Regions from separate parts of the Streptomyces sp. NPDC087215 genome, predicted to be linked through region 2. Evidence: riboswitches for the same ligand, from Rfam matches in the RefSeq annotation. Region 2 holds a riboswitch; each other region holds the start of a gene.
The links. Region 2 has a riboswitch for thiamine pyrophosphate ahead of thiO (glycine oxidase ThiO). Riboswitches for the same ligand answer to the same signal wherever they lie in the genome.

Region 1 (7,738 bases), on a different contig from region 2:
CGGCTGCTCGCCCGCCCGGACCGGCCGGACGCCGTCTACGGCCTCTTCGACCCCAACGGAACCGACCTCCTCGCAGCCGCGCGCCGCTACGGGCTCCGCGTCCCGGACGACCTGCTGCTGGTCTGCTGCAGCGAGTCGACCGTCTACGCCACCACCGAACCGCCCATCACGACGCTCTCGCTCAAGCCGCGCCGGATCGGCACGGCCGTCGTCCAGCTCCTCATCGACGCCATCGAGGGAATCGAGACCGACGGCCCGGTCGAGCAGGTGATACCGACCGAACTCATCGTCCGCACCTCCTCGCAGCGCCGCTCGCCCCGTACGACGGTCAGCCCGCCGCGCTCGCCCTCGAAGGACTGAGAAGTCCCGACGGAACGCCCCGCACCGGAACCTCCGACGGGGCGTCACCCCACCGCCGTCCCGCCCCTGCCCGTGGGCCGGGACGGCCAAACCGGCCGACGCACCGGTCTCCACCCTGGACTACACCTTCCCAAATCGGGCGAATCAACCGGTGAACCCGGAGCGGACCCGGATTCACCACCCCTGGTGCGTCACACAGCACGACCCTCATTCCTATGATGGGCGCACGACATCGCGGACCACCCCCACCAGGCCGGTCCGCGATGTGCAGGGCATCGCGACGGTGGTGGAGGGGTCCATGACTCAGGGGGCCGGGCAGGAGCCCGTGGCGCGCACGGCGACATTGCGTGACTTCCGAGTACCGCCGTACGCGCGCGTGCCCGTACAGGGCCACGCCTCCGAGCCGACCTCCGGGGAACCGCTGCCGGTCCCACCACCGGTCGAGGCCCCGTCCGCCGAGCAGCCGCACCACACGGCGCCCGAGCGTCCCCCGGCACCCCCGCGCCCGGCCGACCACGACCCCCGTACGGCCCCGCCGATGCCCACCACCGCGCCCGGACAGCCGTGGCACCCGGGACATCCGCCCGCCCCGGCCACCCCGGGGCAGCAGGACCCGGCCGCCCCCGCCGCCGGACACCAGCACCCCGCGTACCCGTCCGAGCCGCCCCGGCACCCCGCGGGACCCCCGCCCGGCGCCCCCCAGCCCTCCGAGCCGACCCTGCTCCTCGGCCACCGCGCCCGGCCCGCGTACCCCTCCGCGATCGTCTCCGTCGCCACCGGCCACCCCGGCAACGCCTTCCCGGACGGCGAACTCCCCGAGGGATACACCCCGACCGAGCGCGACCTGCCCGTCATCGGCCCCGGCGACACCCTCCGGCTCCCCGTCACCCCCGAGCCCGTCCCCGCGACCGGACCCGCCTCCGGGAACGACGAGGGGCCCGGCCCGCTCTTCGTCGTCGGTGACGTCCACGGCTACCTGGACGAACTGACCTCCGCCCTCCACGCCCAGGGCCTCATCGACGAGAACGGCGACTGGTCCGCCGGGAACGCCCGCCTCTGGTTCCTCGGCGACTTCACCGACCGGGGCCCCGACGGCATCGGCGTCATCGACCTCGTCATGCGCCTGTCCGCCGAGGCCGCGGCCGCGGGCGGCTACTGCAAGGCCCTCATGGGCAACCACGAACTGCTGCTCATCGGCGCCAAGCGGTTCGGCGACACCCCGGTCAACTCCGGCGCGGGCACCGCCACCTTCCAGGCCGCCTGGCTGCTCAACGGCGGGCAGAAGCACGACATGGACCGCCTCCAGGACGTCCACCTCCAGTGGATGTCCCGGCTCGACGCCGTGGTGCGCGAGGACGACCACCTCCTGCTGCACTCCGACACCACCGCGTACCTGGAGTACGGCGAGACCATCGAGGACGTCAACGACACGGTCCACGAACTCCTCAACCGGAACGACGCCGACGAGGTCTGGGACCTCTTCCGCAAGTTCACCAAGCGCTTCGCCTTCCGCGACGAGGGCGGCCCGCAGGCCGTGCGGGAGCTGCTCTCCACCTACGGCGGCCGACGGATCGTGCACGGCCACAGCCCCATCCCGTACCTCCTCGGCCAGGTCGGCGCGGAGGACGGCGAGGACGACACGGGACCGGTCGTCGACGGACCGCACGTCTACGCCGACAACCTCGCCATCGCCATGGACGGCGGAGTGACCATGGCCGGAAAACTCCTGGTCGTCCAACTGCCCCTGACCGGCTGAGGCGTCACCCTTCGCATCCGTGGACGTCGAATTCCGGAAACACCCTGTCAGCCCGTGGCGCCCCCGTCCTACCATCGGGGTCCATTGGTAGCAGGCTCTCCTCCGTTTCCGCTCGACCGACCGTTCGCCACGGCTGATCCGCGGCCACGGAGCATCGGGGGATGCACATGAACGTGGCTCCGCACCTGCTGACCGAGGACCGTGCCGAGTACGAGCGGGTCCTCGACGACGCACTCAACACCGCCCACGCACGTCCGGATCTCGACGGAGCGGGTGACCACCTCACCCTCGTACAGCTGCGTGCCCTCACGCTGAACGCGACCACTCTGGTCACCAGCGCGGCGGCGAGCGAGTACGAGCACTACGTGAAGGTCCGCGAACAGCACCGCGCGGCCCTCGGCAGCCGCCCCTCGACCGCCGACCGGCCGGAACCGGGCGGCGCGGGTGTCGTCGCCGTCCTCACCGTCATGGTGCCCGTCCTCGCGGGCGCGGCGTCCGTCATCCTCCTGCTGACGGGCGCGGTCCTGCACGCCCTCACCCCGACCGTGGCGTTCGGCGCGACGCTGCTCACCGCCGGTCTGGTCTTCGGGACGGTGGCCGCGGCGGGACTGCTCTGCGCCGCCGTGGGACTCCTCGTGACGGCCCTGCGCAACAGTCCCGCGGAGGTGGGCGGGGAGCAGGACGACGAGCTGTCCCGCGCCCGGGAGGCCTGGCGCCTGGCCCTCCTGGAACGCGGGATCCTGCCCTTCCTCCACGACGTCCTGGCCGCCGCCGCACCCGTGCCCGACGCCCCGGACGGCTGAGACCGCCGCCGGTACCGATGTCCGGTACCGATGTCCGGCACCGTACCGGCGGCGGCGGTGGATCAGTCCGCGAGCGGGAGGTACACGCGGTTGCCGCTCGCGGCGAACTCCTGGGACTTCTCGGCCATCCCCGCCTCGATCTCCTCCCGTGTGCCGCCGTGCTCCCGCCGGATGTCCTGCGAGATCTTCATCGAGCAGAACCTCGGCCCGCACATGGAACAGAAGTGCGCCGTCTTCGCGGGCTCCGCGGGCAGCGTCTCGTCATGGAACTCACGCGCGGTGTCGGGGTCGAGCGCCAGGTTGAACTGGTCCTCCCAGCGGAACTCGAACCGCGCGTCGGACAGCGCGTCGTCCCACTCCTGCGCGCCCGGGTGCCCCTTGGCCAGGTCCGCCGCGTGCGCCGCGATCTTGTACGTGATGACACCGGTCTTCACGTCGTCCCGGTTCGGCAGGCCCAGGTGCTCCTTGGGCGTGACGTAGCAGAGCATCGCCGTGCCCCACCAGGCGATCATCGCCGCGCCGATGCCGGAGGTGATGTGGTCGTACGCGGGCGCCACGTCCGTCGTCAACGGGCCGAGCGTGTAGAACGGCGCCTCCTCGCAGATCTCCTGCTGGAGGTCGATGTTCTCCTTGATCTTGTGCATCGGGACGTGCCCGGGGCCCTCGATCATCGTCTGCACCTGGTGCCGCTTGGCGATCGTGTTCAGCTCGCCGAGCGTGCGCAGCTCCGCGAACTGCGCCTCGTCGTTGGCGTCCGCGATCGAGCCGGGGCGCAGTCCGTCGCCGAGCGAGTACGTGACGTCGTAGGCCGCGAGGATCTCGCAGAGCTCCTCGAAGTGCGTGTAGAGGAAGTTCTCCTTGTGGTGCGCGAGGCACCAGGCGGCCATGATCGAGCCGCCGCGCGAGACGATCCCGGTCTTGCGGCGCGCGGTGAGCGGCACGTACGGCAGGAGTACGCCGGCGTGCACGGTCATGTAGTCCACGCCCTGCTCGGCCTGTTCGACGACCGTGTCCTTGTAGATCTCCCAGGTCAGCTCCTCGGCCCTGCCGTCGACCTTCTCCAGCGCCTGGTAGAGCGGCACGGTGCCGATCGGTACGGGGGAGTTGCGCAGGACCCACTCGCGGGTGGTGTGGATGTTGCGGCCGGTGGACAGGTCCATGACCGTGTCGGCGCCCCACTTGGTCGCCCAGGTCATCTTCTCCACCTCCTCCTCGATGGAGGAAGTGACGGCGGAGTTGCCGATGTTGGCGTTGACCTTCACCAGGAACCGCTTGCCGATGATCATCGGCTCGATCTCCGGGTGGTTGACGTTCGCGGGCAGCACCGCGCGACCCGCCGCGATCTCCTCCCGCACGACCTCGGGGGAGACGTTCTCCCGGATCGCCACGTACTCCATCTCCGGGGTGATCTCGCCCCGGCGGGCGTACGCGAGCTGGGTCACCGCCCCGCCCTCGCGGCCCCGGCGGGGCAGCCGGGGCCGGCCGGGAAAGACGGCGTCGAGGTTCTTGAGCCCGCCGCGCGGCGAGGTGTGCCTGATGCCGTCGTCCTCGGGGCGGACCGGGCGGCCCGCGTACTCCTCGGTGTCGCCGCGCGCGACGATCCAGTTCTCGCGCAGGGCCGGAAGGCCCCGTCGCACATCGGTGTCGACGGTCGGGTCGGTGTACGGGCCGGAGGTGTCGTACAGCGTGACGTCCCGGCCGTTGGTGAGGTGCACCTGACGGACCGGCACCCGGAGGTCGGGGCGCGAGCCCTGGACGTACCCCTTGTGCCAACCGGGCGTGCGCTCCTGCCCGTCGGCCCGGTTCTGGTCGGAGGCAGGCGTGCGTGCATCCTGAATGGTCATGAGACCGATCTCCCTACGCCGGCATTACCCGGTAACAGGTTCAGCGGTCGGCGCAGCCCTTTCCCGTACGTACATCAGTACGCGCGTACGGTGATCAGCGCCCTCTCAGCCCGGTGCTCCGAGCTCCCGCGTGTGCAAAGGTGCCACCACGCTAGCGCCATCCCTGGCGTGCTGAACAGTGGGCCCCTGCCGTTCTTGCGATGATCGGTCGGTGACTTCCCCCCATCAGACCCCCGAACCGCACGGCCACGGGCACGGCCATGGGCACAGCCACAGCCACAGCCACGGTCCCGCCGCCCCGGTCTCCCGTCATCTGCGCAAGGTCATCGCCGCGATCCTGATCCCGTTCGCCACCGCCGTGGTGGTCGGTCTGGTGGTGCTGTGGCCAGGGGGCACCCCGGCGCACGAGCGCACGGGAGTCGGCTTCGACCGGCAGACCGAGCAGGGCAAGGTCGTCTCCGTGCAGTACGTCGACTGCGCGTCGGTGAACGCCGGGCAGGTCCCGCCGACCGGGGACACCTCCACCCCGGAGGGGCGCGAGGCCGTCGACTCCCGGCGGGGGCAGTGCGCGAAGGCGACGGTCGAGGTCACCAGCGGGCCGGAGAAGGGGCGTCGGTTCACCGAGATCGTGCAGCCCGACGCACCCCGCCAACTCCACCAGGGGCAAGGCGTGGTGGTGGCGTACGCTCCCGACGCGCCCCACGATCTCCAGTACTCGGTGACGGACGTCAACCGGAAACTGCCGATCGCCCTGCTCGCGGGGATCTTCGCGCTCGCGGTGGTGCTCGTCGGCCGGCTGCGGGGCCTGATGGCGCTCGTGGCGCTCGTCATCAGCTTCCTCGTGCTGACGTTCTTCATCCTGCCCGCGATCCTGGAGGGATCGAATCCGCTGGTCGTGGCGGTGGTCGGATCGAGCGTGATCATGCTGGCCGCGCTCTATCTGTGCCATGGCCTCTCGGCCCGCACCTCGGTCGCGGTGCTCGGGACGCTGATCTCGCTGCTGCTGATCGGGCTGCTCGGGTCCCTCTTCATCGACTGGGCCTCGCTGAGCGGCAACACCGACGACAACACCGGACTGATCCACGGCCTCTACCCGAACATCGACATGTCCGGTCTGCTGCTCGCCGGAATCATCATCGGATCGCTCGGTGTGCTCGACGACGTCACGGTCACCCAGACCTCGGCCGTCTGGGAACTGCACCAGGCCGACCCGGACATGGGGCCGCGCGCGCTGTACCGGGCCGGGATCCGGATCGGCCGTGACCACATCGCTTCGGTGGTGAACACCCTGGTGCTGGCTTACGCGGGCGCCGCCCTGCCGCTGCTCCTCCTCTTCTCGATCGCGCAGAGCAGCATGGGGACGGTGGCCAACAGCGAGCTGGTCGCCGAGGAGATCGTCCGGACACTGGTCGGCTCGATCGGTCTGGTCGCCTCCGTGCCGCTCACCACGGCGCTCGCGGCCCTGGTGGTCTCCGCCGACCGTGAGCGGGCCGGGGGCGCGGGGCGTGCCGGGGGACCGACGGCGGGTGACCGTACGGGAGCGGGAGCCCGAAGGGCCACCGGCACGCGGGGCGGACGCCGTCGCCGCGCCAAGTGACGGCCGCGGGACGGCGGGCACCGGCGGACAGCCGGGACAGGAGGGCCCGTTCACACCGGTTGGTACGGGAGAGGTGTCACCGTTCCGGTGGGTACGGGACGGTGAGGGCGTCGCCGTGCCGGGCGCCACGGGCGCGGCGGAAGGTGTCGGCCCCGTGCCGGGTGGTGGGCGCCGGTCAGGCCGCCGGGCCCGCACTCTCCTCGGCGAGGATGCGGCCGAGCGCGGCTTCCAGATTGTCCTCGAAGTCGCCCAGGTTCCGTTCCTGACCGAGCGGGACCAGCTTGTCCGTGCGGTCGAGGAACGCGACGAGCGGGGGCGCGCTGGCCCGGAACAGGGCCCGGTCGCTTCCGACCTGGAGCCTGATGGAGACGTCCGAGAGACCCTCCGGCTCCGTCGGGGCGATGTGCACATCACCCTCCCCGCTCGGCCTGTTGATCCCGTCGAGCAGCAGTTCCCGGCCGAACGCCCAGGTCACCGGAGCGTCTCCGGGGAGATGGAAGGTCATCCGCACCGCATAGGGATCACGGGTCTCGTACCGCAGTTCCACCGGGATCCTGAACGAGAGCTCCTCGGAGACGAGGAAGCTCATCAGGACCTCGGCCTGAACCGACTCTCGCATCATGTACCCCGCAGTAGATGAAGCAGTTGTGTAAACAGCTGCTGAAAGCTGTGCCCGAAACGGCCAGGAATGATCCCCGTGGCCCTCTTGACGCAATCGTGCTGTACGCGCTAGCAGATCACAAGGAGTGATTTTTCAGATACTGATAGAGAAAGCGAGGGAGTTGAAGAGCTTTCCGATCTCTGTGCGTAGTCGCTCGATTGCTGGGAGCAACCGTTCTTCCTGGTGGAGTGGCATGGAAATCGCCACGGCGGCGGCCGTGGAGCCCGCCGTGATGGGGATCGCGGCACAAACCGTGCCGAGCGCATATTCCTGACGCTCCACCGAGGGCTCCATTCGCCCCAAACCACCCAAACGCTCCATAAGGGCGCGATGGTTACGCACCGTATACGGCGTGATGGCTTCGACCGGATGTCGGTCGAGGTGGTCTTGACGAGATTTCGAATCGAGTTGGCTCAACAGGCACTGCCCGATCGCGTGGGCGTGCGCGGTCTCGCGGAAGTCGGCCCACTCCTCCACTGCGGGGGAGGAAGGGGTGTCCGCGACCGAGACGAGTTCGACCTCGCCGTCACGGTAGAGGGCGAAGTACACCGGCACACCGATCTCGTCCCGCCAGCGCGCCAGGGAGTCTTCGATCTTGATGCGACGATTCTGCACAGCTCGGCCACCGGCGAGCCGGACAGCTGCCTCCCCGAGGACGAACACACCCTTCTCGCGGCGCAGATAGCCCTCGTGCGTCAGGGTGCGCAGCAGGTGGTA
Region 2 (7,738 bases):
GTGGCCTTGACGGTGCCGCCGCGGGTGGAGCCCCCGGCGCCGTAGGTCACGGAGACGAAGCTGGGTCCGACCGCCTCGACGCGCCGCATCGCGTTCCAGAGGACCTGCTCGCCCTTCTCGGTCCGGGGCGCGTAGAACTCGAAGGAGTACGACGTGCCGCCGGAGGCGAGGATGTCCCGGACCGTGCGGGCACGGTCCGAGCGGACGGAAGCGGTACCAAGGGCCATAACGGCAGGTTAGACGGGGCACGGGGAGCCGCGTACCGGGCGTCCGGTGGATGGACATGTTTTCGGACAGACGGACGGATCGGGGCGTGTCCGGACTCGGGCCCGATGTCCGCCCGGGGGCGGGGAAGGGGGGCCAGGGGCGGGGACCCGGGTGCCTAGCCCTGCGGGGCGCGCTCCCGGACCCGTCCGGCGAGGGCGGCGGTCGCGGCGGCGGGGTCGTCCGCCTCGGTGATCGCGCGGACGACGACGATCCGGCGGGCGCCCGCGTCCAGGACCTCGTCGAGGGTGGTCCCGTCGATGCCGCCGATGGCGAACCAGGGCCGGTCCTGGGCGAGCTCCGCCGCGTACCGCACGAGGCCGAGGCCCGGCGCGTACCGCCCCGGCTTGGTGGGGGTGGGCCAGCAGGGGCCGGTGCAGAAGTAGTCGACGCCCGGTTCGGCGACGGCGGCGGCGACCTCGTCCTCGGCGTGGCAGGAGCGGCCGATCAGGACCCGGTCGCCGAGGATCGCGCGGGCGGCGGGCACGGGCAGGTCGCCCTGGCCCAGGTGGAGCACGTCGGAGCCGATGGCGTGGGCGACGTCGGCCCGGTCGTTCACCGCGAGGAGCTTGCCGTGGCGGCGGACCGCGTCGGCGAACACGGCGAGGTGCTCCAGCTCCTCGGCCGCCTCCATGCCCTTGTCGCGGAGCTGGACGACGTCGACGCCGGAGGAGAGCACCGCGTCGAGGAAGGCGGGCAGGTCGCCCTGGCGCTTCCGGGCGTCGGTGCACAGGTAGAGCCGGGCGTCGGCGAGCTGCTCACGAGGCGTGGGCACGGTTGGGTTCCCCCCGTCGGTGGCGCGGGGCGCGGCGGCCGGTCCCGGGCGGGGCCGGACGCCGCGACACGCGCGGATGGTGTCTTCGGTGCCGGGTCAGAGGGCGAGCGCCTGGGCGCGGCGCTTCACCTCCGTGCCGCGATTCTCGCCGAGCGCCTGCGCGGGCGTGCCCGGCAGGCTCTCGTCCGGGGTGAAGAGCCACTCCAGCATCTCCTCGTCGCTGAAACCGTCGTCGCGCAGCAGCGTGAGGGTGCCCACGAGGCCCTTGACGATCTGGTCCTCCTGGAGGAAGGCGGCGGGAATCTGCAGGGCGTTGTTCTGTCCCCGGCGGACGGCGATGAGCTGGCCTTCCTTGATCAGCTGTCGCACGCGGGTCACGTCGATGTCGAGCATCTCCGCGATGTCGGGCACGTAGAGCCAGGCGGGGACGAGCGCATCGATCTTTACGTCAATCTGGGTCACGGGGACAAGCCTGCCATCCCGGACCGACAGCCGGTAGTCGGGCCCTACCGGGCGGCGGTCTTCAGGGGGACGGAGGGGTCCGCCGCGCGGACCGGGTCGACCGGGGTGCCGGCCTCGATGAGCCTGCGGCCCTGGGCCAGGTCGCGGGGGCGGCCGACGGCCAGCAGGGCGACGGGGACCCCGGCGCGCAGCCAGAGCACGGACCAGGCGTCGTCGGCGGCGGGGTCGCCGCGCCGGACGAGGGCGTCGGCGTGGGCGTGGTGGCCCGCGTACTGGACGAAGCGGCCGAACTGCTCGGACCAGAAGTACGGGACGGGGTCGTACGGCGCCCGGTCGGTCCCGGTGATCGCCGAAGCGACGGCGCGCGGGCCCTGGAGGGCGTTGTCCCAGTGGTGGACGAGGAGCCGTTCGCCGTAGCGGGCGGAGGGGAAGGAGGCGCAGTCGCCGACGGCGTACACATCGGGCAGGGAGGTGCGCAGCCGGTCGTCGGCGGTGACGGCGCCGCTCGGATCGAGGGCGATGCCGGAGCCGGTGAGCCAGTCGGTGGCGGGGCGGGCTCCGATGCCGACGACGACGGCTTCGGCGGGGAGCTCGCGGCCGTCGGCGAGGACGACCCGGCCGGGTGCGACGGTGGCCACGCGCGCGTGGGTGAGGAGTTCGGCGCCGCTCGCCCCGTACCACTCGGCCATGGGGGCGGCGATCTCGGCGGGCAGGACCCCGGCGAGGGGGAGGTCCGCGGCTTCGACGACGGTGACGGGACATCCGGCCGCGCGGGCGGCGGTGGCGAACTCGGCGCCGATCCAGCCCGCGCCGACGACCACGACGGCGCTGCGGCGGGCCAGGACGGGTCCGAGGCGGACGGCGTCGTCGAGGGTGCGGAGCAGATGGACCCCGGGGACGCCCTCGGTGCCGGGCAGGGTGAGGGGGCGGGCACCGGTGGCGAGGACGAGGACGTCGTAGCCGACGGGCCCCTCCTCGGTGTCGATCTCGTGGGCGTCGGCGCGCAGTCCGGTGACGTCCAGGCCGAGGCGGAGGGTGACGCCGAGGTCGTCGAAGGCGATGTCGAAGGCGGAGTCCTCGGCCTTGCCGAGGAGGACGGCCTTGGAGAGCGGGGGCCGGTCGTAGGGCTGGTGGGGTTCGCCGCCGATGAGGGTGACGGGGCCGGTGAAGCCCTGTTCGCGCAGGGCGACGGCGGTCTGGACGCCCGCCATCCCGGCGCCGACGATCACGACGTGCTGCTGGTCCCGCTTCTGCTCGCTCACCCGGCCCACCCTACGCACCTGACGGATCGTCAGGAAGTCGGGGTGGGGCGGGTCCTGCGGCCGCCCGGCGGCGCGGGCTAGTCTGACGGGCGTAAAGCACTCGCGGGAGCCCGGACGCACCGGGCTGAGAGGGAGGCTGGGACGGCCTCCGACCGTACGAACCTGATCCGGGTCATGCCGGCGAAGGGAGGGGCTGGACGCCCATGCGTTCTTCCGATGTCCTCGTGGTCGGGGGCGGCATCATCGGCCTGGTCACGGCCTGGCGGGCCGCGCGGCGCGGACTGCGCGCCGCCGTCGTCGACCCGGACCCCGGCGGCGGAGCGGCCCGGGTCGCCGCCGGGATGCTCGCCGCCGTCACCGAACTCCACTACGGCGAGGAGACCCTCCTCGGGCTCAACCTCGCCTCCGCGGCCCGCTACCCCGCCTTCGTCGCCGAACTGGAGGAGGCCACCGGCCACGACGTCGGCCACCGCGCCTGCGGCACCCTCGCCGTCGCCCTCGACGCCGACGACCGGTCCCATCTGCGCGAACTGCACGCCCTCCAGACCCGCTGCGGGCTCGCCTCCGAATGGCTCAGCGGGCGCGAGTGCCGCCGTCTCGAACCGATGCTCGCGCCCGGGGTGCGCGGCGGACTGCGGGTGGACGGCGACCACCAGGTCGACCCGCGCAGGCTCGCCGCCGCCCTCCTCGTCGCCTGCGAACGCGCCGGAGTGGCCTTCCACCGCACCCTCGCCCACGGTCTGACGGTCACCGCCGACCGGGCGCGCGGCGCCGTGCTCGCCGACGGCGGACACCTCGCCGCAGGCCAGGTCGTGCTCGCGGCGGGCAGTCTGAGCGGACGCCTCGCGGGCGTGCCCGAGGAGGTCCTCCCGCCGGTGCGCCCGGTCAAGGGCCAGGTCCTGCGCTTGCGGATACCGGCCGCGTACGCCCCGTTCCTGTCCCGGACGGTCCGTGCCGTCGTCCGCGGCAGCCATGTCTACCTGGTGCCCCGCACCAACGGCGAGCTGGTCGTCGGCGCCACCAGCGAGGAACTCGGCTGGGACACCACGGTGACCGCGGGCGGGGTGTACGAGCTGCTGCGCGACGCCCACGAACTGGTCCCCGGCATCACCGAGCTGCCGCTCACCGAGACCCTGGCGGGGCTCCGCCCCGGCTCCCCCGACAACGCGCCCCTGCTCGGCCCCACCGCGCTGCCCGGCCTGCACCTGGCCACCGGCCACCACCGCAACGGGGTGCTGCTGACCCCCGTGACCGGCGACGTGATGGCCGAGGTCCTCACCACCGGCGTCCTCCCCGAGGAGGCGCGCCCCTTCTCCCCCCGCCGCTTCTCCCCCGCCCCTCCCGTACGCCAGGAGCAGCCCGCATGATCGTGTCCGTGAACGGGGAGGCGCGCGAGCTGCCCGGCCCGCTCTCCCTCGACGCCCTCGTCGCCACCCTGACCACGGCCCGCTCCGGGGTCGCCGCCGCCCTCAACGAGACGGTCGTGCCGCGCGGCCAGTGGGCCACGACCCCGCTCGGCGAGGGCGACCGGGTGGAGGTCCTCACCGCGGTCCAGGGGGGCTGAGCGCGATGTCCGACGACGTGTTCGTCCTCGGGGGCGCGGAGTTCTCCTCCCGGCTGGTCATGGGCACCGGCGGGGCCCCCAGCCTCGACGTCCTGGAACGCTCGCTGACCGCCTCGGGCACCGAGCTGACCACCGTCGCCATGCGACGGCTCGACCCGACCGTGCGGGGCTCGGTCCTCTCCGTCCTGGAGCGGCTCGGCATCCGGGTGCTGCCCAACACGGCGGGCTGTTTCACCGCGGGCGAGGCGGTCCTGACCGCCCGGCTCGCCCGGGAGGCGCTGGGCACCGACTGGGTCAAGCTGGAGGTCGTCGCCGACGAGCGGACCCTGCTGCCGGACGGCGAGGAGCTCCTCGACGCGGCCGAGACCCTCGTCGACGACGGGTTCACCGTGCTCCCCTACACCAACGACGACCCGGTCCTCGCCCGGAAGCTGGAGGACGTGGGCTGTGCGGCGATCATGCCGCTGGGCTCCCCCATCGGCTCCGGACTCGGCATCCGCAACCCGCACAACTTCGAGCTGATCGTGGAGCGGGCCGGGGTGCCGGTGATCCTCGACGCGGGCGCGGGCACCGCCTCGGACGCGACGCTCGCGATGGAGCTGGGGTGCGCGGCGGTGATGCTGGCCTCGGCGGTGACCCGGGCGCGGGAGCCGGTCCTGATGGCCTCGGCGATGCGGCACGCGGTCGAGGCGGGCCGGCTGGCCCGCCGGGCGGGCCGCATCCCGCGCCGCCACTTCGCGGAGGCGTCCTCCCCGGTGACCGGCCGGGCGGACCTGGACCCGGAGCGCCCGGCCTTCTGAGCGCCCCGGCGGGACGCTCGTCACAGCTGTGCCCCGGTGCCCGTCGGCCGGGCGGGTGCCGGGCCCGCGGCTCGTAGACTCGACGCCGTGGACACGACCCTTCAGGACCCCCTCGTCGGGCGGCTGCTCGACGGCCGCTACCGCGTCGACGCGCGCATCGCCGTCGGCGGGATGGCCACGGTCTACCGGGCCGTCGACACCCGCCTCGACCGCGTCCTCGCGCTCAAGGTGATGCACCCGGCCCTCGCGGTCGACGCCGAGTTCGTCGGGCGGTTCATCCGGGAGGCGAAGTCCGTCGCCCGGCTCTCCCACCCGAACGTGGTCGGCGTCTTCGACCAGGGCGCCGAGGGCGCGTACGTCTACCTGGCGATGGAGTACGTCGAGGGCTGCACCCTGCGGGACGTGCTGCGCGAGCGCGGGGCCCTGGCGCCCCGGGCCGCCCTGGACATCCTGGAGCCGGTCCTCGCCGCGCTCGGCGCCGCGCACCGGGCCGGGTTCGTGCACCGGGACATGAAGCCCGAGAACGTCCTGATAGGGGACGACGGGCGGGTCAAGGTCGCCGACTTCGGCCTGGTCAGGGCGGTGGGCTCGGCGACCGCCACCACCGGCTCGGTCCTCGGCACGGTCTCCTACCTGGCGCCGGAGCAGATCGAGCACGGCACCGCCGACACCCGTGCCGACGTGTACGCCTGCGGTGTCGTCCTGTACGAGATGCTGACCGGCGGCAAACCGCACACGGGCGACACCCCCGCCCAGGTCCTCTACCAGCACCTGCACACCGACGTGCCCGCGCCCTCCCGGACCGTCCCCGGGCTCGCCCCCGGACTGGACGGACTGACCGCCGCCGCGACCGCCCGCGACCCGGAGGCCCGCCCGTACGACGCCGTCGCCCTGCTCGCCCTGGCGCGGGAGGCCCGCGCCAGGCTGACCGACGAGCAGCTGGACGCGGAGCCGCCGCGCTCCCGGCCCGGGGACCGCGGCGCCTCCGAGGACCGGACCAGTGTGATCGCCCGCGCCGTGGAGGACCCGGCCGACGAGCGGCCGGTGGCGCGCACCGGCCGGATGCCCGCCCCGGAGCCGCCGCCCGCGAGCGCCCGCCGCCGTCCCCCGAACGGCCCGCTGCTCCTGGTCGTCGGGGTCCTGCTCGCCCTCGGTCTGGGCGTGGGCGTCTGGTACATCAACTCCGGCCAGTTCACCCGTGTCCCCGCCGTCCTCGGCCAGACCGAGACGGCCGCGACCGAGCGGATCACGGGCGCGGGCCTGGAGGTCGGCTCGACCGACCGCGCCTTCAGCGACGTGTACGAGCGCGGCACCGTCATGGCCGTCGACCCGGCCCCCGGCGAACGCCTGCGGAGCAACGGCAGGGTCGCCCTCACCCTGTCCAGGGGCCCGCGGATCGTGAAGGTGCCCCGGCTGCGGGACCAGCCGCTCGCCGAGGCCAGGCGCGCCCTGGAGCGGGAGGGCCTGGCGGTCGGGGTGGTCACCCGCGCCTTCAGCGAGACCGTCGCCCAGGGCGCCGTGATCGGCTCCGACCCCGAGCCCGGCACCGAGCGGGCACCCGACTCGGCCGTCGCCCTGGTCGTCAGCAAGGGCGCGCCGATCGACGTGCCCGACGTCACGGGCGAGACCGTCGCCGACGCCACCGCCGGACTCCGGGAGGCCGGGCTCACCGTCCGGGTCGCCCCGGAGCGGATCCACTCCCCCGAGGACCCGGGCACGGTCGCCGCCCAGTCCCTCGCCGAGGGCAGCAGGGCCGCCGGGGGCGACACGATCGTCCTGACCCCCTCCAAGGGCCCCCGGTCCGTGGAGGTCCCGGACGTGACCGGCGAGACCACCGAGGACGCGCGGGCGGCCCTGGAGGACGCGGGCTTCGAGGTCGAGGTGAAGAAGACCTTCCCCTACCTCGGCGACACCGTCTCGGGACAGTCCGTCGAGGGCGGCTCGACCGCGCCCGAGGGCTCCACCGTCACTCTCACGATCAAGGGACTGTAGAAGTGCTGCGCAACCCCGTCGGCGGTCATGTCCCGGTGGCCGGTGGTCTCGCCACCGTCGGTCTCGGCCACGCCCGTGAGCTGGGCGCCGAGGCCGTGCAGGTCTTCGTCGCCAATCCGCGCGGCTGGGCCACCCCGCCCGGCAACCCGGCGCAGGACGAGCGGTTCAGGGCCGGGTGCGAGGAGGAGTCGCTCTCGGCCTGGGTGCACGCCCCCTATCTGATCAACTTCGGCTCCCACACCGAGGCGACCGCCGAGAAGTCGGTGGAGTCGATGCGGCACTCGCTGCGCCGCGGCCGGGAGATCGGCGCGCGGGGCGTGGTGGTGCACACCGGCTCGGCGACCGGGGGCCGCCCGCGCGCGGTGGCGCTCGCGCAGGTACGGGAGCTGCTGCTGCCGCTGCTCGACGAGCTGACGCACGAGGACGACCCGTATCTGCTGCTTGAGTCGACCGCGGGCCAGGGCTCCTCGCTCTGTTCGCGCGCGGAGGACTTCGGGCCGTACTTCGACGCGCTCGACCACCATCCGAAGCTCGGGATCTGTCTGGACACCTGCCATGTCTTCGCCGCCGGACACGACCTGACCGGCCCGCACGGGGCCGCGCGGACGCTGGACCAGCT
Region 3 (7,738 bases), on a different contig from region 2:
CAGCATCAGAACTCCCCGGAGGTCCGGTCGTTCCGGAGCCGTTCGAGCAGCAGCAGGGACACCGCGCACACCACCATGAGGATCGTCGAAAGGGCCATGGCCTGGCCGTAGTTGAGTTCGCCCGGACGTCCGAGCAGCCGCGCCACCGCCACCGGCAGCGTCGGGGCCTCGGGGCGGGCGATGAACACGGTCGCGCCGAACTCGCCCAGCGAGACGGCGAACGCGAACCCGGCGGCGACCAGGAGCGCCCGCCACACCAGCGGCAGGTCCACCTCGCGCCAGGCCCGCCACGGCGACGCGCCGAGCACCGCCGCCGCCTCCCGCAGCCGCTCGTCCACCGCCCGCAGCACCGGCAGCATCGTCCGTACGACGAAGGGGACACCGACCAGCGCCTGTGCGAGCGGTACGAGGATCCAGCTGGCCCGCAGATCGAACGGCGGCTCGTCGAGCGTGATCAGGAAACCGAAGCCGACGGTCACCGCGGACACCCCGAGCGGCAGCATCAGCAGGGCGTCGAAGCCCCGGACGAGCCGCGCGGCCCGTCCGGCCCGACCGCTCCGCCAGGTCAGCGCCGCCGCCGCGAGCCCGCCGACGAGGACCGCGATGCCGGTCGCCGCCACCGCGTACCGCAGCGAGTTCCCGATCGCCTCCAGCGGCGGGACCAGGAAGGTGCCGGACTCGTCCAGCGTGCCGAGCGCCCGGTAGTAGCCGAGGCCGTACCCCTGGGGTCCGGCGAACGACCGCTCCACCAGCACCCCCAGCGGCAGCAGGATCAGCAGCGCGACCGAGAGCAGGACCCCGCCGAGCAGCGCCCACTGTCCGGCGCCGCGCGGCCGTCGCGCGGTCCGCTCCGGCGGTACGAGCCGCAGCGCCGTCTCCCGGCGTCGTACGGTCCGGGCGTGCACGGCCAGGATCAGGCCCACCGCCACGAACTGCACGAGTGTCAGGACGGCGGCCGTCGGCAGGTCGAGCAGCCGGGCGGTCTGCCGGTAGATCTCCGCCTCCAGGGTGGAGTACGCGCCCCCGCCGAGGATCTGCACGATGCCGAAGGAGGTGAACGTGAACAGGAAGACCATGAGCGCGGCGGCGGCCACCGACGGCACGAGGGCGGGCAGCGTCACCGTCCGCCACGCCGTCCACCGCGAGGCGCCGAGGACCCGGGCCGCCTCCTCCTGGCGCGGGTCCAGCTGGGACCAGAGCCCGCCCACGGTCCGCACGACCACCGCGTAGTTGAAGAACACATGGGCGAGGAGGATCGCCCACACACTGGTGTCGAGCCGCAGCCCCCACACCTCGTCCGTCAGCCCGTTCCGGCCGACGAGCGCGAGGAACGCGGTGCCCACGAGGACCGTGGGCAGCACGAAGGGGACCGTGACCACGGCCCGCAGGACGCTCTTGCCCGGAAAGTCGAAGCGGGCGAAGACGTACGCCCCCGGCAGCGCGACCAGCAGGGTCAGCGCCGTCGACGCCAGCGCCTGCCAGAGGGTGAAACCGAGGACGTCGAGGATCTCCGGGCGGGCCAGGGTCTCCCCGATCCGGCCCAGCCGCCAGCCGCCGTCGGGCCGCAGCCCCCGGTCCACGATCGACACGACGGGCCAGGCGAAGAAGACCGCGAAGAACGCGACGGGCAGGGCCATCAGGCCCAGCCGCGTCACGTTCCCCCGGACGTCGCGCGCTACTTCACGACCAGCGACGACCACTGCTGGATCCACCCGTCACGCTTCGCGGCGATCTTCTCCGGCGCCATCGTCTCCGGCTCGCCCACGACCACGCCGTGCTTCGTGAACAGCTCGGGAAGCACCGCGTCCGTCACCACCGGGTTGACGAACATCTGGAGCGGCATGTCCTCCTGGAACTTCTTCGAGATCAGGAAGTCGATCAGCGCCTTGCCGCCCTCGGGGTTCTTCGCCCCGTTCAGCAGCCCCGCGAACTCGGTCTGCCGGAAGCAGGTGCCGGTGGACACGCCGGTCGGCGCCACCTTCGGCCGCGGCTCGCCGTAGAGCACCTCGACCGGGGGGCTGGAGGCGTACGACACGACCAGCGGCCGGTCGCCCTTGGCCTGCTTGCCGCCGGCCGAACCGGAGAACTCCTGGTTGTAGGCCAGCTCCCAGCTGTCGACGGTCTTCACTCCGTTGGCCCGGAGCTTCGACCAGTAGCCCGGCCAGCCGTCGTCGCCGTACTTCGCGGCGGTGCCGAGCAGGAAACCGAGCCCCGGGGACGACCGCTCGGGGTTCTCCACCACGAGGAGGTCCTTGTAGGCGGGCTTCACCAGGTCGTCGAAGGTGACGGGCGGCGCCAGCTTCTTGTCCGCGAAGTACTTCTTGTCGTAGTTGACGCAGATGTCCCCGGAGTCGACCGGGGTCACCCGGTGCTCCTTGTCCAGCCGGTACGCGGCCGGGACCCGGTCCAGCCCCTTCGCCTCGTACGGGACGAAGATCCCGTTGTCGAGAGCGCGGGACAGCAGCGTGTTGTCGACGCCGAAGAAGACGTCACCCTGCGGAGAGCCCTTGGTCAGGATCTCTTTGTTCACCGCCTCGCCCGCGTCCCCGCTCTTGAGGACCTTCACGGTGAAACCGGTCTGCTTCGTGAACTCCGCCAGCACCTCCTTGGAGGCGTTGAAGGAGTCGTGGCTCACGAGGGTCACGGTCTTCGGCGCGGGCGCGCCGGACTTCCCCGCCGCGTCGCGGGCGTCGTCCGCCCCGCACGCGGCCAGCGTCGTGACGCCCAGCGCCGCGACGAGCGCGACGGCGGCCGCCTTCTTGGTGCTCACTGACATTCCTCCTGGGTGTGACCAGGAAGAGACGCGGCCCCGCCCACCCGGAGGTGGGCAGGGCGCAACAGCTCGAGTTACGACCGAACTTCCTACCCAGAATGACCTGGGCGAGGTTCAGAGGGTCTGCGGCCTGACGGTCACCGCACTCTCAGCGCTGTGGCGCTCCCCTGTCGGAATATGAAGATGTGTTCGACCTCAGAGTACAAGGTCAGCGTTCGGAGGCCGCCAGCTGTCCACAGGCGCCCTCGATCTCCTGGCCCCGGGTGTCCCGCACGGTCACGGGCACCCCGTGCCGGGCGATGGCCTCGACGAACGCCTTCTCGTCCTCGGGACGGGACGCGGTCCACTTCGAGCCGGGCGTCGGGTTCAGCGGGATGAGGTTGACGTGCACCCGCTTGCCCTTGAGCAGCCGCCCGAGGAGGTCACCGCGCCAGGCCTGGTCGTTGATGTCCCGGATGAGGGCGTACTCGATCGAGATCCGGCGCCCGGACTTCTCCGCGTACTCCCAGGCCGCGTCCAGCACCTCCCGCACGTTCCAGCGGGTGTTCACCGGCACCAGGGTGTCGCGCAGCTCGTCGTCGGGCGCGTGCAGGGAGACCGCGAGACGGCACTTGAAGCCCTCGTCGGCGAAGCGCAGCATCGCGGGGACGAGCCCGACGGTGGAGACGGTGATCCCGCGCTGGGAGAGGCCGAGCCCGTCCGGCTCGGGGTCGGTCAGCCGCCGGATGGCTCCGACGACCCGCTTGTAGTTGGCGAGCGGCTCGCCCATCCCCATGAACACGATGTTCGAGAGGCGGGCGGGCCCACCGGGGACCTCGCCGTCGCGCAGCGCGCGCATCCCGTCGACGATCTGGTGCACGATCTCGGCGGTCGACAGGTTCCGGTCGAGGCCCGCCTGTCCGGTCGCGCAGAACGGGCAGTTCATCCCGCACCCGGCCTGCGAGGAGATGCACATCGTCACCCGGTCCGGGTAGCGCATGAGCACCGACTCGACCAGCGTGCCGTCGTGCAGCCGCCACAGCGTCTTACGGGTGGTGTCGTCGTCGCAGGACAGGTGCCGCACCACCGACATCAGGTCGGGCAGCAGCTCCCCGGCCAGCTTCTCCCGCGAGGCGGCGGGGATGTCGGTCCACTCGGCGGGGTCGTGCGCGTACCGCGCGAAGTAGTGCGCCGACAGCTGCTTGGCGCGGAAGGGCTTCTCGCCGATGGCGGCGACGGCCTCCTTCCGCTCGGCGGGCGACAGGTCCGCGAGGTGCCGCGGCGGCTGCTTGGCACCGCGCGGGGCGACGAAAGTGAGTTCTCCGGGGGTCGGACGGGCCACGACGGGCGTCTCCTCAGGACGACGAGGTCTGGCACCACCCGACGGGCGGGGAACCACGGCGGCGCACTGCCGGAGCCGGGACCTCAGGATCACCCCCGCGGCAGCGGGGCGTACGAAGGGCCCGCGACGCGGTGCGCCACGAGCCCTTCCAGAGTACCCGCTGTCCGTCAACCCGTTCCGACGAAGAGCGCGAGCAGCAGCCAGACCACCGGCGCCGTGGGCAGCAGCGAGTCCAGCCGGTCCATGATGCCGCCGTGACCGGGCAGCAGCGTGCCCATGTCCTTGATGCCCAGGTCCCGCTTGATCATCGACTCGCCGAGGTCGCCGAGCGTCGCGCTCGCCGCCACCGCGAGGCCGAGGACCAGACCCTGCCACCAGACGCCGTCGTCGATCAGGAACCGCATACACAGCGCGCCCGCCGCCATCGCGAACACCACCGCGCCGACCAGACCCTCACGGGTCTTTCCGGGGCTGATCCTCGGGGCCAGCTTGTGCTTGCCGAACCGCCAGCCGATCGCGTACGCCCCCGTGTCGCTGACCACGGTCAGGAGCAGGAACGTGAGCACCCGCTGCGGACCGTCGTCGGCGGACAGCAGCAGCGCCACGAAGGTCGCCAGGAACGGCACGTAGAACGCGGCGAACACACCCGCCGTGACGTCCCTCAGATACCCCTCGGGGGGCTCCGTCATCCGCCATACGAGCACCGCGAGCGCCGTCAGGGCCATCACCACCCAGGCGCCCTCGGCACCCCGGAGGTAACCGGCGACGACCATCGCCGCGCCGCCCACCGCGAGCGGCACCAGCGGAGCCTTGATCGCCTTGCGCTCCTGGAGGCGGGAGGTCAGCTCCCACAGGCCCACGACCACGGCGACCACGAGCACGCCGACGAACGCCGGCTTCCAGAACAGCGACGCGATGATGACGACGCCGAGTCCGACCCCGACCCCTATGGCCGCGCCCAGATCGCGCCCCGCGTTCTTCTTCTGCCGGGGCTCCGCGGGCGGCCCGGACGGCGGAGGCGGAGTGGGGCTGGGCATGGGCTCCTGCGGGTGCTCGTGCGGCGTCTCGTCACGGAACAGGGGACCGCTCGGGTGAGCGGCCCCCCGGCCGTGATCGTCCTGGAATCCGCCGGCGGGAACGTCGGGCACGATGGGCATGGGGCGAGTCTGCGGTGCCCCGTGCCGATCGTGTGCGGGACCCGCCGGGACGGGCCCCTGGTCGGGTCCCCCACGGCCGGAACCGGCCGGGGCCCCCCAGGAAGAGTCGTTCATCAGACCTCGAGCAGCTCGGCTTCCTTGTGCTTGAGCAGCTCGTCCACCTGCGCGCCGTACTTCGCGGTGGTGTCGTCGAGCTCCTTCTCGGCGCGGCGGCCCTCGTCCTCGCCGACCTCGCCGTCCTTGACGAGCTTGTCGATGGTCTCCTTGGCCTTGCGGCGGACCGCGCGGATCGAGATCTTCGAGTCCTCGGCCTTGCCCTTGGCGACCTTGATGTACTCCCGGCGGCGCTCCTCCGTCAGCTCGGGGAACACCACCCGGATGATGTTGCCGTCGTTGCTCGGGTTGACCCCGAGGTCCGAGTCGCGGATGGCCTGCTCGATGTTGCGCAGCGCGCTCTTGTCGAACGGGGTCACCACGGCCATCCGGGGCTCCGGGACGGAGAAGGAAGCCAGCTGGTTGATGGGGGTGATGGCGCCGTAGTAGTCCGCCACGATCTTGTTGAACATCGCCGGGTGCGCACGGCCGGTGCGGATCGCGGCGAAGTCCTCCTTGGCGACCACGACGGCCTTCTCCATCTTCTCCTCGGCCTCGAGGAGGGTCTCTTCGATCACCACTTGCTCCTGCGTGTCGTCGCGTTGGGTCCTGCACGGTGTACGACCGGCAGGGCTCTGTCCATCCCCTTGCGGGGGGGTTTCCCCGGTTCGGGTCAGGCCCGGGTGCCCTGGTCGCTCACGAGTGTGCCGATCTTCTCACCCTTCACCGCGCGAGCGATATTGCCCGTGGTGAGGAGTTCGAAGACGAGGATCGGGAGGTTGTTGTCCCGGCACAGCGTGATGGCGGTGGCATCGGCGATCTTGAGGTTGCGGGAGATCACCTCGCCGTACTCGAGCGCGTCGAACTTGACCGCGTCGGGGTTGGTCTTGGGGTCGGAGTCGTAGACGCCGTCCACGCCGTTCTTGCCCATCAGCAGGGCCTCGGCGTCGATCTCCAGGGCACGCTGGGCGGCGGTCGTGTCGGTGGAGAAGTACGGCATTCCCATGCCCGCGCCGAAGATCACGACGCGCCCCTTCTCCAGGTGGCGCACGGCGCGCAGCGGAATGTACGGCTCGGCGACCTGCCCCATGGTGATGGCGGTCTGGACGCGGGAGTCGATGCCTTCCTTCTCCAGGAAGTCCTGGAGGGCGAGGCAGTTCATCACGGTGCCGAGCATTCCCATGTAGTCGGAGCGGGCCCGGTCCATGCCGCGCTGCTGGAGCTCGGCGCCCCGGAAGAAGTTGCCGCCGCCGATGACCACCGCGATCTCCGCGCCGTCGCGGACGACGGCCGCGATCTCACGCGCGACGGCGTGCACGACGTCGGGGTCGACGCCGAGGCCGGTGCCGCCGGAGAATGCCTCTCCTGACAGCTTCAGCATGAAGCGGCCGGTCTTGTCACCGTTGCCGCTGTTGTCGCCCTGTACGGCGCCCTGGTTCATGGAGATCTCCTCGTGCACATACGAAGGAGGCCATTGCCTTGGGTCCTCGCGGTATCCCGTGCGGCAATGGCCTCCTCGTCAGATCTGCGGTCGTCCTGCGCGGGCGCGGACGACTGCTTCAGACCCTATCGGGGTCCGGTGTCCGTCGCGTTCGCGGACGGACTCAGATGCCGACCTTGATGCGGGTGAAGCGCTTCAGGGTGACACCGGCCTCGTCCAGGATCTGCTGGACCGACTTCTTGCTGTCCAGGGCGTACGCCTGGCCGAGCAGGGTGGCGTCCTTGAAGAAGCCGTTGACGCGACCCTCGACGATCTTCGGGAGCGCGGCCTCGGGCTTGCCCTCGGCGCGGGTGGTCTCCTCGGCGACGCGACGCTCGGTCTCGACGATCTCGGCCGGGACGTCCTCACGGGTGAGGTACTTCGGCGCGAAGGCGGCGATGTGCTGGGCGACGCCCTTGGCGACGTCGGCGTCGGCCTTGTCGAACTCGACGAGGACACCGATCTGCGGCGGCAGGTCGGGCATCGTGCGGTGCATGTACGCGTAGACGAAGCCGTCGGCGTACTGCGCGAAGCGGTCGAGGACGATCTTCTCGCCGAGGTTGGCGTTGGCCTCGTCGACGTACGCCTGCACGGTCTTGCCGGCCTCGATCTCGGAGGCGAGCAGCGTCTCCAGGTCGGCCGGGGCGGTGGCGGCGACGTGCTTGGCGAGCTCGGCGGCGACGGCCTGGAACTTGTCACCCTTGGCGACGAAGTCCGTCTCGCACTTCAGCTCGACGAGGACACCGGAGGTGTTGTCTTCGGCGATGAGGGAGACCACGGCGCCGTTCTCGGCAGAGCGGCCCTCGCGCTTGGCGACGCCCTTCTGACCCTTGATGCGCAGTGCCTCGACGGCCTTGTCGACGCTGCCGTCGGCCTCGTCCAGGGCCTTCTTGCAGTCCATCATGCCGGCGCCG

Region 1: linked by a shared signal. The riboswitch ahead of thiC (phosphomethylpyrimidine synthase ThiC) and the one ahead of thiO (glycine oxidase ThiO) in region 2 are both predicted to bind thiamine pyrophosphate.
Region 3: linked by a shared signal. The riboswitch ahead of ACIO92_RS27040 (thiamine ABC transporter substrate-binding protein) and the one ahead of thiO (glycine oxidase ThiO) in region 2 are both predicted to bind thiamine pyrophosphate.

What each region holds. Positions count from the first base shown of each region.
Region 1 is NZ_JBIUZD010000003.1:255,470-263,207, forward strand. It holds gene ACIO92_RS10660 (LacI family DNA-binding transcriptional regulator) at 1-360, shown strand, start outside; gene ACIO92_RS10665 (metallophosphoesterase) at 659-2,116, shown strand; gene ACIO92_RS10670 (hypothetical protein) at 2,278-2,919, shown strand; gene thiC (phosphomethylpyrimidine synthase ThiC) at 2,982-4,763, opposite strand; TPP riboswitch at 4,757-4,903, opposite strand; gene ACIO92_RS10680 (YibE/F family protein) at 4,975-6,360, shown strand; gene ACIO92_RS10685 (SsgA family sporulation/cell division regulator) at 6,536-6,979, opposite strand; gene ACIO92_RS10690 (helix-turn-helix domain-containing protein) at 7,115-7,738, opposite strand, start outside.
Region 2 is NZ_JBIUZD010000002.1:707,507-715,244, reverse strand. It holds gene metF (methylenetetrahydrofolate reductase [NAD(P)H]) at 1-227, opposite strand, end outside; gene thiE (thiamine phosphate synthase) at 383-1,039, opposite strand; gene ACIO92_RS07805 (Rv2175c family DNA-binding protein) at 1,136-1,501, opposite strand; gene ACIO92_RS07800 (NAD(P)/FAD-dependent oxidoreductase) at 1,546-2,763, opposite strand; TPP riboswitch at 2,856-2,969, shown strand; gene thiO (glycine oxidase ThiO) at 2,967-4,130, shown strand; gene thiS (sulfur carrier protein ThiS) at 4,127-4,327, shown strand; gene ACIO92_RS07785 (thiazole synthase) at 4,333-5,127, shown strand; gene pknB (Stk1 family PASTA domain-containing Ser/Thr kinase) at 5,215-7,119, shown strand; gene ACIO92_RS07775 (deoxyribonuclease IV) at 7,125-7,738, shown strand, end outside.
Region 3 is NZ_JBIUZD010000013.1:95,371-103,108, forward strand. It holds gene ACIO92_RS27030 (ABC transporter ATP-binding protein) at 1-6, opposite strand, end outside; gene ACIO92_RS27035 (ABC transporter permease) at 6-1,637, opposite strand; gene ACIO92_RS27040 (thiamine ABC transporter substrate-binding protein) at 1,676-2,776, opposite strand; TPP riboswitch at 2,842-2,952, opposite strand; gene rlmN (23S rRNA (adenine(2503)-C(2))-methyltransferase RlmN) at 2,982-4,094, opposite strand; gene ACIO92_RS27050 (phosphatidate cytidylyltransferase) at 4,262-5,365, opposite strand; gene frr (ribosome recycling factor) at 5,365-5,922, opposite strand; gene pyrH (UMP kinase) at 6,018-6,785, opposite strand; gene tsf (translation elongation factor Ts) at 6,949-7,738, opposite strand, start outside.